Regions from separate parts of the Paenibacillus azoreducens genome, predicted to be linked through region 2. Evidence: a T-box and tRNA genes for the amino acid it is inferred to sense, from the RefSeq annotation. Region 2 holds a T-box; the other holds one or more tRNA genes.
What was found. A T-box is a leader RNA that pairs with one kind of tRNA and senses whether it is charged. The one in region 2 lies ahead of tyrS (tyrosine--tRNA ligase), so its partner is inferred to be a tRNA-Tyr.

Region 1: it has a tRNA-Tyr gene. The T-box ahead of tyrS (tyrosine--tRNA ligase) is inferred to sense a tRNA for this amino acid. The anticodon was not compared.

What each region holds. Positions count from the first base shown of each region.
Region 1 covers NZ_AP025343.1:7,090,081-7,096,213, forward strand. Annotated here, with positions in the region: gene hprK (HPr(Ser) kinase/phosphatase) at 1-595, opposite strand, end outside; gene L6442_RS31745 (ABC transporter ATP-binding protein) at 1,251-2,375, opposite strand; gene L6442_RS31750 (PucR family transcriptional regulator) at 2,480-3,637, opposite strand; tRNA gene L6442_RS31755 (tRNA-Lys) at 3,848-3,920, opposite strand; tRNA gene L6442_RS31760 (tRNA-Tyr) at 3,927-4,012, opposite strand; tRNA gene L6442_RS31765 (tRNA-Phe) at 4,021-4,093, opposite strand; tRNA gene L6442_RS31770 (tRNA-Asp) at 4,128-4,204, opposite strand; tRNA gene L6442_RS31775 (tRNA-Thr) at 4,217-4,292, opposite strand; tRNA gene L6442_RS31780 (tRNA-Val) at 4,299-4,374, opposite strand; tRNA gene L6442_RS31785 (tRNA-Met) at 4,384-4,460, opposite strand; tRNA gene L6442_RS31790 (tRNA-Ser) at 4,491-4,582, opposite strand; rRNA gene L6442_RS31795 (23S ribosomal RNA) at 4,762-6,133, opposite strand, start outside.
Region 2 covers NZ_AP025343.1:6,166,663-6,172,795, forward strand. Annotated here, with positions in the region: gene L6442_RS27425 (protein rep) at 135-830, opposite strand; gene tyrS (tyrosine--tRNA ligase) at 877-2,139, opposite strand; T-box leader at 2,210-2,432, opposite strand; gene L6442_RS27435 (hypothetical protein) at 3,009-3,509, shown strand; gene L6442_RS27440 (YwbE family protein) at 3,546-3,740, opposite strand; gene L6442_RS27445 (hypothetical protein) at 3,867-4,094, shown strand; gene L6442_RS27450 (hypothetical protein) at 4,156-4,446, opposite strand; partial or broken gene L6442_RS27455 (IS5 family transposase) at 5,098-5,861, shown strand; gene L6442_RS27460 (M14 family metallopeptidase) at 5,932-6,133, shown strand, end outside.

The DNA of each region.
Region 1 (6,133 bases), 920 kb from region 2:
GGATCAGTTCGGGTGCGGTACCGTGAAGCTGGCTGTCCGAGGTTTGGCGGATTTCGACCGCATCATCGGCAATCAAACGATGCCCTCTTTTGACGAGCTCCAACGCCGTCTCGCTTTTACCGATTCCGCTGCTGCCGGTAATCAGCATTCCGACACCATAAACATCACATAGTACGCCGTGGATGGTTGTCGTTGGCGCTAATTTTCTTTCCAAAAATCCGGTAATCCGGCTGAGCAAAATGGTCGTCGCCATACTGCTGCGCAGTACGGGAAGCTGTTTCTCCTGACTGATCTTGACGAGCTCCTCAGGCACATCCAGACCACGGGTAACCACGATGCACGGCGTCATTTCACCGCACAGCCGTTCCATGCGTTCCCGGCGTTCCTCGGGCTTGAGCATGCTAAAAAAGGCCAACTCCGTTCTTCCCAGCAGTTGAACCCTCTCTTGAGGATGGTACTCAAAATAACCGGCCATTTCCAACCCTGGTCGGTTCAAATCATCGGTTGTAATAATCCGCTTTAAGCCCTGCTCACCGGATATGACTTCAAGCTGAAATTGCTGTACTAATTCTGCCACTTTTACTTTTTTAGCCATTCGATGTCTCCCTTTCTGTCCGGTTGGCTCAGAATCCAGCCTTATGCTGTCCGAGACGATTCTTGCGAATCTAATGTAATCATCGTATAGGAAATTTCCAATGAATGCAATCTTAGCAGAGGAATAACCAGCATACTCCTAATAGAAAAACGGCGATCGAAGTAGGTTCATAGAGGAAGGGATGCATTTTATCCGCGATTTTTGCTTGTCATGTCAAAATGCGGGTTGCCATAGTTTCTACGCAGATTAAAAGCATAAGAAAAACGTCTATTGACGTACTATCACAGCAGACAGAACACCTTTAGCTGTAGTTTTTCTTGCGATATCAGGATGCGTTTTCCTCGAAGTTATACTTTTTGATATCTTAAGAAAAACGTCTATTGACGTACTATCACAGCAGACAGAACACCTTTAGCTGTAGTTTTTCTTGCGATATCAGGATGCGTTTCCCCCCGAAGTTATACTTTCTGATATCTTAAGAAAAACGTCTATTGACGTACTATCACAGCAGACAGAACACCTTTAGCTGTAATTTTTCTTGCGATATCAGGATGCGTTTCCCCCGAAGTTATACTTTCTGATATCTTAAAATAACCCCATAATCTTCAAAAAAGCCGCCCTTATGGGCGGCTTGATTTCAGGCATACCGCCTGGATTAGTCCGTCAACAATACATTCAATTCAGACTCTTTATCGAAGATATGAATTTTGTTCATATCGACCGCAAGGCGAACGCTGCTGCCTTCACGAGTATTGGAGCGTCCATCTACACGGGCGATAACTGTGTCGCTGCCAACGCCGCTCAGGTAGAGGAGCATTTCATGGCCTAGGTTTTCAGTTACATCTACATGGGAAGTAAAGATCGTGTTTGGAGAAGCTTCCATGAAGACAGGCTCTTCGTGGATATCTTCCGGACGTACGCCCATGATCACTTCTTTGCCGATATATCCTTTGCTTTTCAAAAGTTGTGCTTTGCCGCCTGGAACTTCAACGTCCAGTCCCTCGGAACGGAAACGTACAGAACCGTTGGACTCGGAAAGGGTACCTGCAATGAAGTTCATCGTAGGGGAACCGATAAAGCCGGCAACAAACAGGTTTCTAGGGCTGTTGTAAAGCTCTTCCGGAGAAGCAGCTTGTTGAATGATGCCGTCATGCATAACGACGATCCGATCACCCATGGTCATGGCTTCTGTTTGGTCATGTGTTACGTAGATGCAAGTCGTTTCAAGACGTTTAACCAATTTCGTGATCTCAGCGCGCATCTGACCGCGGAGTTTAGCATCCAAGTTGGAAAGCGGTTCGTCCATCAGGAAGACTTGAGGATCACGCACGATAGCGCGGCCCAAGGCAACACGTTGACGCTGACCACCGGAAAGTGCTTTCGGCTTACGGTCGAGCAAATGCTCGATATCGAGGATTTTGGCTGCTTCACGAACGCGTTTGTCAATTTCGTCTTTCTTTACTTTACGCAGTTTCAGACCAAATGCCATGTTTTGATATACGTTCATGTGTGGATACAAAGCGTAAGACTGGAATACCATCGCGATATCGCGGTCTTTAGGAGCGACGTCGTTCACGACGCGGTCACCAATGTAAAGTTTGCCCTCGGAGATCTCTTCCAGACCTGCGATCATACGGAGAGTCGTAGATTTACCGCAACCGGAAGGTCCTACCAGAACCAAAAATTCTTTGTCTTGAATGTCAAGGCTGATATCCTTAACCGTTGCTTTGTCGGAACCCGGATATTTTTTGAAAATATGCTCTAAACGTACACCTGCCATGAGATTTGCCCCCTTAAGTGCATATTATGAAATCGAATACATTTTTATAGTACTATAATAACTAACATATTAAAGACTGGCTATACACAAACTGCACAAAAAACCTATTTTCTTTTCGTTACTTTATACAATAACATGGCGAGCTTCACCAAAACCGCGTCACCAAAGCTTCTGACGTCCAGTCCGGTCTCCTGTTTGATTTTATCCAGACGGTATAAAAGTGTGTTTCTGTGAATATATAATCGTTTGGCCGTCTCGCTGACATTGCAATCGAGCTGAAAAAACGTTTCAAGCGTAGACAAAGTCTCATTGTCTGAAAATAACGCTCCGCAGTCTCCCGCCTGCTCCAAAAACAATTTGCGCTGGTCCAGCGGAATGCCGTAAATCAACTGTTCCAGCAGGAGCTCCCACGGAAAATGGACATGCTCCGCAACATGAAAGGTTCTGCCAAGAAAGATCGTCTTTCTAAGGAGGCTAACCGCAGAAGGAAGGGACTTCACCGGTAAAATAGAAGGCGCTACCGCCAAGTGAAAGGTACCGACCCATTCGTTAGCGATCAGCTCGTATAGCCCCAGGCAGAATGCTGACAGCATGTCGGTCTCCGATTCAGAACTATCATCGTCCTTTTCCTCGCCTGTACCAACGACCAGCTCCTTCCTGGCCAGTACAAGCCACTCATAACTCCGTAAAGGTACAAGTACCACATCCCCATCAAAATAGCTCCTTAACAGCTTTTTCAATTGGGTACGGCTGACATCGGCAGCATAGGCGCTTTCACATGTCAGCAAAAACGGTATCATCTCACCGGTCAACCGCCGCTTTAAATCCAGATCATCCGGAATTTCACTATCTCCCCGTTCCTGGTCCAACTGGTCTACGATCCAGGCTCCGAAACGGAGAATTTCGCTTTCCTCTTCAACCCCTACTGGAAGGGATTCATTGTCCTGAGGTTTAACTTGGGCAACCAATAGCTCGATCAGCTGCATGACCTCTATGCTGATTTCGCCCGCAGGAGCTTCCAGCGCGTAGACATGCCCTCCCTTCATATATAGGGGATACCAGATGCGGTCATCCACTACGACTGAAGCTTTCAGCTTGCAGTTAGAGCCATGACTTTGATCCATATCTCTGCCTTTCGATGACTCATGACACTCGGCTTGATCAAATACGATTTCGGACTGCTGTTTGGTCAACTGCTTAATGCGCAAAGGCGCTCCGACGATTTGCTCCAACTTGATACGTAATGTCTCCATCTCCACCATCGATGTCATCCACCACTTTGCCGTTTTTGTATATTATTTTATCATATCGCACGTCAAATTCCGAAAATCACTGATATTGCCTTTTTATCTTCACTCCGGGTCCAATACCTACTATCAACGATTCATTTTTCTGTATAAAAGGTCCAGCGGTTAACACTTTCCTATATCATAACAAAAAGACCATCAACCGTAACGGTTAATGGTCTTGGATGAGCCATGAAGGACTCGAACCTTCGACACCCTGATTAAAAGTCAGGTGCTCTACCAACTGAGCTAATGGCTCTTATACTGGTGGAGGCTGATGGATTCGAACCACCGAACTCGTACGAGAACAGATTTACAGTCTGCTGCGTTTGGCCACTTCGCTAAGCCTCCATATAAGGTGGCTCGGGACGGAATCGAACCGCCGACACGAGGATTTTCAGTCCTCTGCTCTACCGACTGAGCTACCGAGCCTTATAAGATAAAACGATGAAACTACTGAAATGAATGGCGGAACCGACGGGATTCGAACCCGCGATCTCCTGCGTGACAGGCAGGCATGTTAGGCCTCTACACCACGGTTCCGCATTATTCAGATGGTGCCGGCGAGAGGACTTGAACCCCCAACCTACTGATTACAAGTCAGTTGCTCTACCAATTGAGCTACACCGGCATATGATGGTGGAGGCTGAGGGGATCGAACCCCCGACCCTCTGCTTGTAAGGCAGATGCTCTCCCAGCTGAGCTAAGCCTCCGAAATGTTATGGTAGCGGCGGAGGGGATCGAACCCCCGACCTCACGGGTATGAACCGTACGCTCTAGCCAGCTGAGCTACGCCGCCATATTTATTATATCTTACGCAGTATACAGATGGCGGAGAGAGAGGGATTCGAACCCTCGCACCGCTTACGCAGTCTAACCCCTTAGCAGAGGGTCCCCTTATAGCCACTTGGGTATCTCTCCAAGCATATCGCTGTATACACTAAGACATTATATTCAAGTGATTTGATCACCTGAAAACTAGATACGAAACGTTTTGCGTTTTAATTCTCCGTAGCATTTCCCGGTTTTAAATCCCGGGTCCCCCGAAAAGTAATCGGAATTATCCGCGAAGCATACGCTTCACTTTTTGGGGTATTTTTTAGGATAAGCCCTCGACCGATTAGTATTGGTCAGCTCCATGCATTGCTGCACTTCCACCTCCAACCTATCTACCTCGTCGTCTTCAAGGGGTCTTACTAGTTGGGAAATCTCATCTTGAGGGGGGCTTCACGCTTAGATGCTTTCAGCGCTTATCCCTTCCGTACGTAGCTACCCAGCCATGCTCCTGGCGGAACAACTGGTGCACCAGCGGTACGTCCATCCCGGTCCTCTCGTACTAAGGACAGCTCCTCTCAAATTTCCTACGCCCACGACAGATAGGGACCGAACTGTCTCACGACGTTCTGAACCCAGCTCGCGTACCGCTTTAATGGGCGAACAGCCCAACCCTTGGGACCTACTTCAGCCCCAGGATGCGATGAGCCGACATCGAGGTGCCAAACCTCCCCGTCGATGTGGACTCTTGGGGGAGATAAGCCTGTTATCCCCAGGGTAGCTTTTATCCGTTGAGCGATGGCCCTTCCATGCGGTACCACCGGATCACTAAGCCCGACTTTCGTCCCTGCTCGACTTGTAGGTCTCGCAGTCAAGCTCCCTTCTGCCTTTGCACTCTTCGAATGATTTCCAACCATTCTGAGGGAACCTTGGGGCGCCTCCGTTACTCTTTAGGAGGCGACCGCCCCAGTCAAACTGCCCACCTGACACTGTCCCCGCACCGGATCACGGTACCAGGTTAGAACCTAGATACGATCAGGGTGGTATCCCAACGGCGCCTCCACCTAAGCTGGCGCTCAGGCTTCAAAGGCTCCCACCTATCCTGTACAGATCGTACCCAAATCCAATATCAAGCTGCAGTAAAGCTCCATGGGGTCTTTCCGTCTTGTCGCGGGTAACCTGCATCTTCACAGGTATTAAAATTTCACCGGATCTCTCGTTGAGACAGCGCCCAAGTCGTTACGCCATTCGTGCGGGTCAGAATTTACCTGACAAGGAATTTCGCTACCTTAGGACCGTTATAGTTACGGCCGCCGTTTACTGGGGCTTCGGTTCACAGCTTCGGATTACTCCTAACCGCTCCCCTTAACCTTCCAGCACCGGGCAGGCGTCAGCCCGTATACTTCGCCTTACGGCTTCGCACAGACCTGTGTTTTTGCTAAACAGTCGCTTGGGCCTTTTCACTGCGGCCCCCTCGTGCTATTCACACTACCGGGGCACCCCTTCTCCCGAAGTTACGGGGTCATTTTGCCGAGTTCCTTAACGAGAGTTCTTCCGCGCGCCTTAGAATTCTCTTCTCGCCTACCTGTGTCGGTTTGCGGTACGGGCACCTTCACCTGGCTAGAGGCTTTTCTTGGCAGTGTGAGATCATGACCTTCGGTACTGTAATTTTCCCTCCCCATCACAGCCCAGCCTTAT
Region 2 (6,133 bases):
ATTTGTCAAAATTCCGGTGTCGATAAAAAAAGGAAAAATAAAACAATAAAAGCCGGTTTTCAGCTGTCTTTCCAGCTTGAAAATCGGCTTTTTCGTAACAATCTTTTCACGTAAATTGTGATAAAAATCATAGATTACGAAACGGAATGGAGCGGATCATTGCCTTGTTTCCTGACTCCCGGATACCAGTGCAGCATGCTTTTGAAGGCACAGTTGGCAATATCATCATGTATGTCATATTGATTAATATTATATTCAATTTCTGGAAGCAAACGATCCGTCTCTTTTTTTAATAATCTACTATATCCAATCAGTCTGCGTGAAGCAAGTTTTGTATCATGATTTGGAATGCGATCCGGTTCATCATGAAGCTTAATTAAAAATTGTTCCATTTTGCAGGCTGCTTCCTGCTGATCGCATCTTCCATTCAGCACATTCACCTTTACGGATAATCGATTTTCAGGATCCATGTCAAGCGCTTTGTGCCAAAGAGCCAACCATTCATCATATTTGATGTAATATCTCCCCTGAAAATAACTTTTGATTGTCGGCAGTAAGATATGGATGGTCGGGTGATAGACATCTTCGTCTTTTTGGATATCCAACATCCGAAAATAACCAAGCGTTGCTTGTTTAACCCGTTTATACTTAAATAATCGGTTAAAGCCGATTAACATCCGGTCAAGTTCTTCATTAATATGTGCGTCGGCAACTTCTCTTAGCCCTAAATCAACCGTAAGCCAGTTAACCTGCTTAACCCGATTTACTTCCGATATTAAACGATGATTAAAAAATGCAAGCTGTAGCGACCGTCTCCACGAACCAAGCATCTTTAATCCTCGCCTCCATTTCTAAAAGAGAATAGCTGATAATCAGCTATTCTCCGAGTTTCACGAGGTTGTAATTCTTTTTGCCTTTACGAACGATGATAAAGCGGCCGTCGAAGGAGTTCTCGGTTGTTACGACCATATCCAGATCGGTTACCTTGTCTCCATTTAATGCAATGGCTCCATTGGTGATATCCTCACGCGCTTGACGCTTGGATGGTTCGATTCCCAAATCAACCAGCCAGTCCACGATGTTTTTGGATTCCTTGGAAGCTTGGAATGTAGGCATTTCTTTGAAGCCTTGTTCGATTTCGTCAGCTGTCAGCGCCTTGATATCGCCGCTAAACAACGCTTCGGTAATCTTCTTGGCTTGGGCCAGCGCTTCTTCGCCATGTACGAATTTCGTCATTTCTTCAGCAAGGACCCGCTGCGCTTCACGTTTATGAGGTTCGGTCTGGACCTTCACTTCGAGTGCGTCGATTTCTTCTTTCGTCAAGAACGTGAAGAATTTCAGGTATTTGATGACATCCCGGTCATCCTGGTTTGCCCAGAACTGGAAGAATTCGAAAGGAGTCGTCTTTTTCGGATCGAGCCAGATGGCGCCGCCTGCCGTTTTACCGAATTTGGTACCGTCAGCTTTCAGCATCAAAGGAATCGTCAAACCAAAGGCTTTCGCTTCTGAACCTTCTTTTTTACGAATCAAGTCCAGACCGGCTGTAATGTTGCCCCATTGATCGGCGCCGCCAATTTGCAATTGAACGTCTTCATGTTTGAACAAATGAAGGAAGTCGATCGACTGAAGAATCTGGTACGAGAACTCTGTAAAGGAAATACCCGAATCCAGACGGCTAGCTACAATATCTTTGGCAAGCATCGTATTGACGCTAAAGTTTTTACCGAAATCGCGAAGGAAATCCAAGATGGTCAGGTCCTTCGTCCAATCGTAGTTGTTCACCATGCGAAGACCTGTATCTCCTTCATTAAGAAACAGTTTCTTCATTTGTGCTGTCAGTGCATCCACATTCTTTTGCACTTGGTCCATGGTTTGCAGAGTACGTTCTGATGTACGTCCGCTTGGATCACCGATGGTGCCGGTTGCCCCGCCAATCAGGATTACCGGGCGATGTCCGGCCATCTGGAATCTTTTCAACATCATAAATGGAATCAAGTGGCCAATATGCATGCTGTCACCGGTTGGGTCAACTCCACAGTACAATGAAATCGACTTCTCGGAAGTAAGTTTACGTAGTCCTTCTGCATCTGTTTGTTGGTTAATCGCGCCGCGCCATTCGAGCTCGTCGATAATGTTCATCATTGTAGTTCATCTCCTCGGTGAATTTATGATTTAAAAACAAAAAAATCGTCTCCTTGTCTATTCTAGACATAGGGACGATTTATTAACCGTGTTACCACCCAAATTGCATTAACGGCGCTGCAGCCGCCATTAACACCACTCTCGGCAATGATATCGATTGCCAATCCGCTTAGCGTTACCTAAGATCCTCCAGAGTGTACTTCGCAATGTTTGTGTGTACCGGGTCTCATCAACCCCCGGCTTTCTGAAACAGTGACAAAATCGCTACTGCGCTCCTTCATTGTGCCATCCAATATTAGATTAATGCCATCATAGTGCGTATAAAATCCTTTGTCAACATTTAAAAAATAAATTATTTCATCGCCGTGTAACCTTCATATGATGAACAAAGGAGTTCGATTGCATACATTTCATTCGTTTTGCGGCATCATTGCCGCGAATCACGCTGTTGCAAATCCCACTGTGCAGCATTGAAATTAAAGTCTTAAAATTCAGTAAATATTCATCTTGCTTGGTGTTCCATAGTAATGTGTATTCAAGCTCCTTTTTATACATTTCATTAAACAAAAGAGTGTAAACACCATGAATCTTCTTGGATTTCCCTTGGCACAGCGAGCATCGGCGCGTTTCTTTTTTCAAAAACCCTTTCGTTCCCTCTACGCTTACAATTCTTCAAGGCAGCCTTGGCAGAAGTGAAAGAAAATTGGAATGCAGGAATGCGTACGCTTATACAAATGCACTTTAGTGCATGTTTATTATTCCGCTTTTAAAAGCTGCTATAACTTACAAATTCAAAAATAACCCCTTATTTTTCCATAAGCCTTTCTGTATACTTATATCAAAATAAGAATGGAGGATGCAATGAAATGTTGAAGAAAATGGCAGCAAGAACTGTGTTCATCAGCCTGTTTATTTTATTTGCGAGCGGCTGTTCAGAGTCTAACAGGACCGATCACATTGCCCAAAATGAAAAGCGGCCAGACTTAAAAGAACAACAAGTCTCATTCAATACATCGCTAAACAGCCAAAAAACAAACGTGATTTCTACCGATCTGGGTTCCATACTATACGGAAAAGACGATAATACGCTTCATATTCTCTTCAATTTAAATTTGCCGAGATGGGACAAAGTGAACATCACTTTGTCCAATAAACAATCGGAAATAGGTGCTTATCTTGGGAAGGGAAATATTTTATTGAGCTTAGGGGAAGTAAAAGATGAAACGACTTTAGTTCCTGTAAATCACGGACTGCGTGCTTGGGCACAGTTTCCGGTCCGGTTTCTAAACGATGGAAATCAGATGGTCATTAAAATGATCGACAGCGAAAGCAATGATGTTATTTTACAGGAAACGTTAGATTTCTAGGGGGAATTAATGAGAATCAGAACTGCGCTGGCGCAGTTAAAGAATGGCCTGTACACGCCCCACAGTACCGTCGGTAAGCCTTACCTTAATGCCTCGCGGATGATTGGGCGAATTCGTCAGCAGTTTCCCGACCACGCCCTGCGTACGTTTGCCTGTGCGCTGGTCTTCTTTCTTTACGATTTCTACGGTCATTCCCGGCTTGATATTCGCCCGGATCATATGTGGTTCCATACCCTTTCACGATCCTCTCTGTCTCTTATCAATCTGCATAGTATGTCCTTTCATCATAGCACAAATGCAAAACGAATTTTCGTTCAGGTATAATAGAAGCAAAACGAATTGTGGAGGCTTCATGGAATGGAAGAAGAACAAAAGCAACAGGCCCTACCGGCTGAAGATGAACAAGGCAATTTCAAGCTGCTCGACGTTGAGCGTATCCTTTCGATCACGTCAGAGATCGAAGGCGATGAAGACAGCGCCGCGATTTTCCATTACGAGGACGGTAAAACGTATAAATACGTTCACAGCGAAAAAGCCATGAAGCAGTTCGGTGAATGGATTCAAAAAGGAAACAAACAGATTTAAACTTGGGACATATCAAGGCTGCCATTGGGCAGCCTTTTTACCTTTTATTTAGCAGACGGGATCATGCTCTAACCAACTCCACGCGCCCAGCGTTACTATATAAAACAGGATTATTATGAGATATGGAAATTTCGCAATAGTCACCAGTATAGTCATAAATAAGTTCCTCCCCTAAGGGACTTTCTGCTACCTCATAACCTTCAGGTAAAACATATTCAACGCCCTCGTCACAATCTACAAAATCATAATGACAATACCACATAGAGAAACCGCGTTTTACCTTCCAACCACTATCCGCCTGTAAATTTTCCCATTTATAAAGCTTGACGGTTTTCGTATTATCCCCCTCCAATTTGAGTTACCGCATTTCTAATATAAATATACGATAAGCATTACGAAGACCTCGCTTGAGGACTGAGTCTCCTTGCCTAATACGATGAATAGAGGCTTTTCAAAAGTTCGCTGAACTCTTATGAGAAGCCTCTAATTATCCAACCTTATGTAGGGAAAATGTGGGGAAATGGCTTTCCCCACATTCAATAACCCTTATAAATCAAGGCTTCGCAGCCCGTATTACATCATGCCGCCCATATATCATTCCGTTTCGTGAGCTTTCACAATAATTCGGTTTCTCATTAATATAAGGTTTTTTAATGTTTCAGTCATTACTAAATACCGTTTGGATTCGTACATCACCAGTTTCCCGCATAATTGGATATTTGTCTCCATACAACTTTAGCACAGTTTCTTTGCTGTCTCCACTCTTTAATCCTCTTTTCAAAACCAATTATAGACCCTTGACTTACCCCCAAATAATTGAAATCAATGAAAACAACATCCAATTCTAGTAAATTAGGCTCATATTAATTTCGATAAATCTGGTAAATTAGACTTATATCGATTCCAGTAAATGGATTGACTTAATAGGTACATTATCTTATACTCGCAACTAGAGTGTGTCTTCAAACTATAAATCCACCCCAAAACATGGTAAACTTGCCATATGAAAAGACGATATGAAATACGTGATGATCAATGGGAAAAAATTAAAGATTTACTGCCGCCAGAACGAAAACCTCAAGGTGGACGCATTGCGAAAGATAATCGCATGATGCTGAACGCCATGCTTTGGGTTGCAAGGTCTGGAGCGCCTTGGCGGGATTTACCCGAGCATTATGGCTCATGGAAAACGGTGTATACTCGTTTTCGACGCTGGCAGATGGCCGGCATATGGGATGAAATTCTAAAGCATGTTTCCGTATCTCCCGATTTTGAAAATATCATGATCGATGCTACCATCGTTCGCGTCCATCAGCATGGAGCGGGCGCAAAAGGGGGCAGCAATTTCAAGCCATCGGACGCTCCAGAGGCGGAATAACAACCAAAATTCATGCTATCGTAGATGCACTTGGAAATCCGTTACGATTTGAACTGACTGCTGGCAATAGCCATGACTGTGTCAAGGGCTATGAAATGCTTCAAGCCATGGATCTCACCGGTAAAACTGTGATTGCCGATCGAGGTTACGACATGAACAATATTTTGGAATTGATTGAGAAACAGCACGCTTTTGCTGTCATCCCAAGTCGGAAACATCGCAAAGCCCAGCGAAAATGCGACTGGTGGCTCTATAAAGAACGCCACCTGGTGGAATGTTTATTCAACAAGCTCAAACATTATCGTAGGTTGGCTACTCGCTATGATAAGCTGACCTGTACTTTTGCGGCCTTTCTATCATTGGCCTCTATTTTGTTATGGTTAAATTAGGTTTGAAGACACACTCTAGTCACTAGAAAGACTCTTTACTTAATAACAGATGAATGCGAGGTACGAAATATTGATTAAGTCACCAGTTCCAAAGACTACTCCAATGAAAAGAGTTCTATTTGTCCTATGTTTGTTTCTAGTAGCCTCTTTTTTTGCAGTCCCACAATCCGCTAAGGCATCTACATCTATCGTAAATCCTAACCAAATCTATTCTTATTCAATCATGCAGAAAGACATTAAGAGACTCACAGATGCCTATCCTGATCTAATAT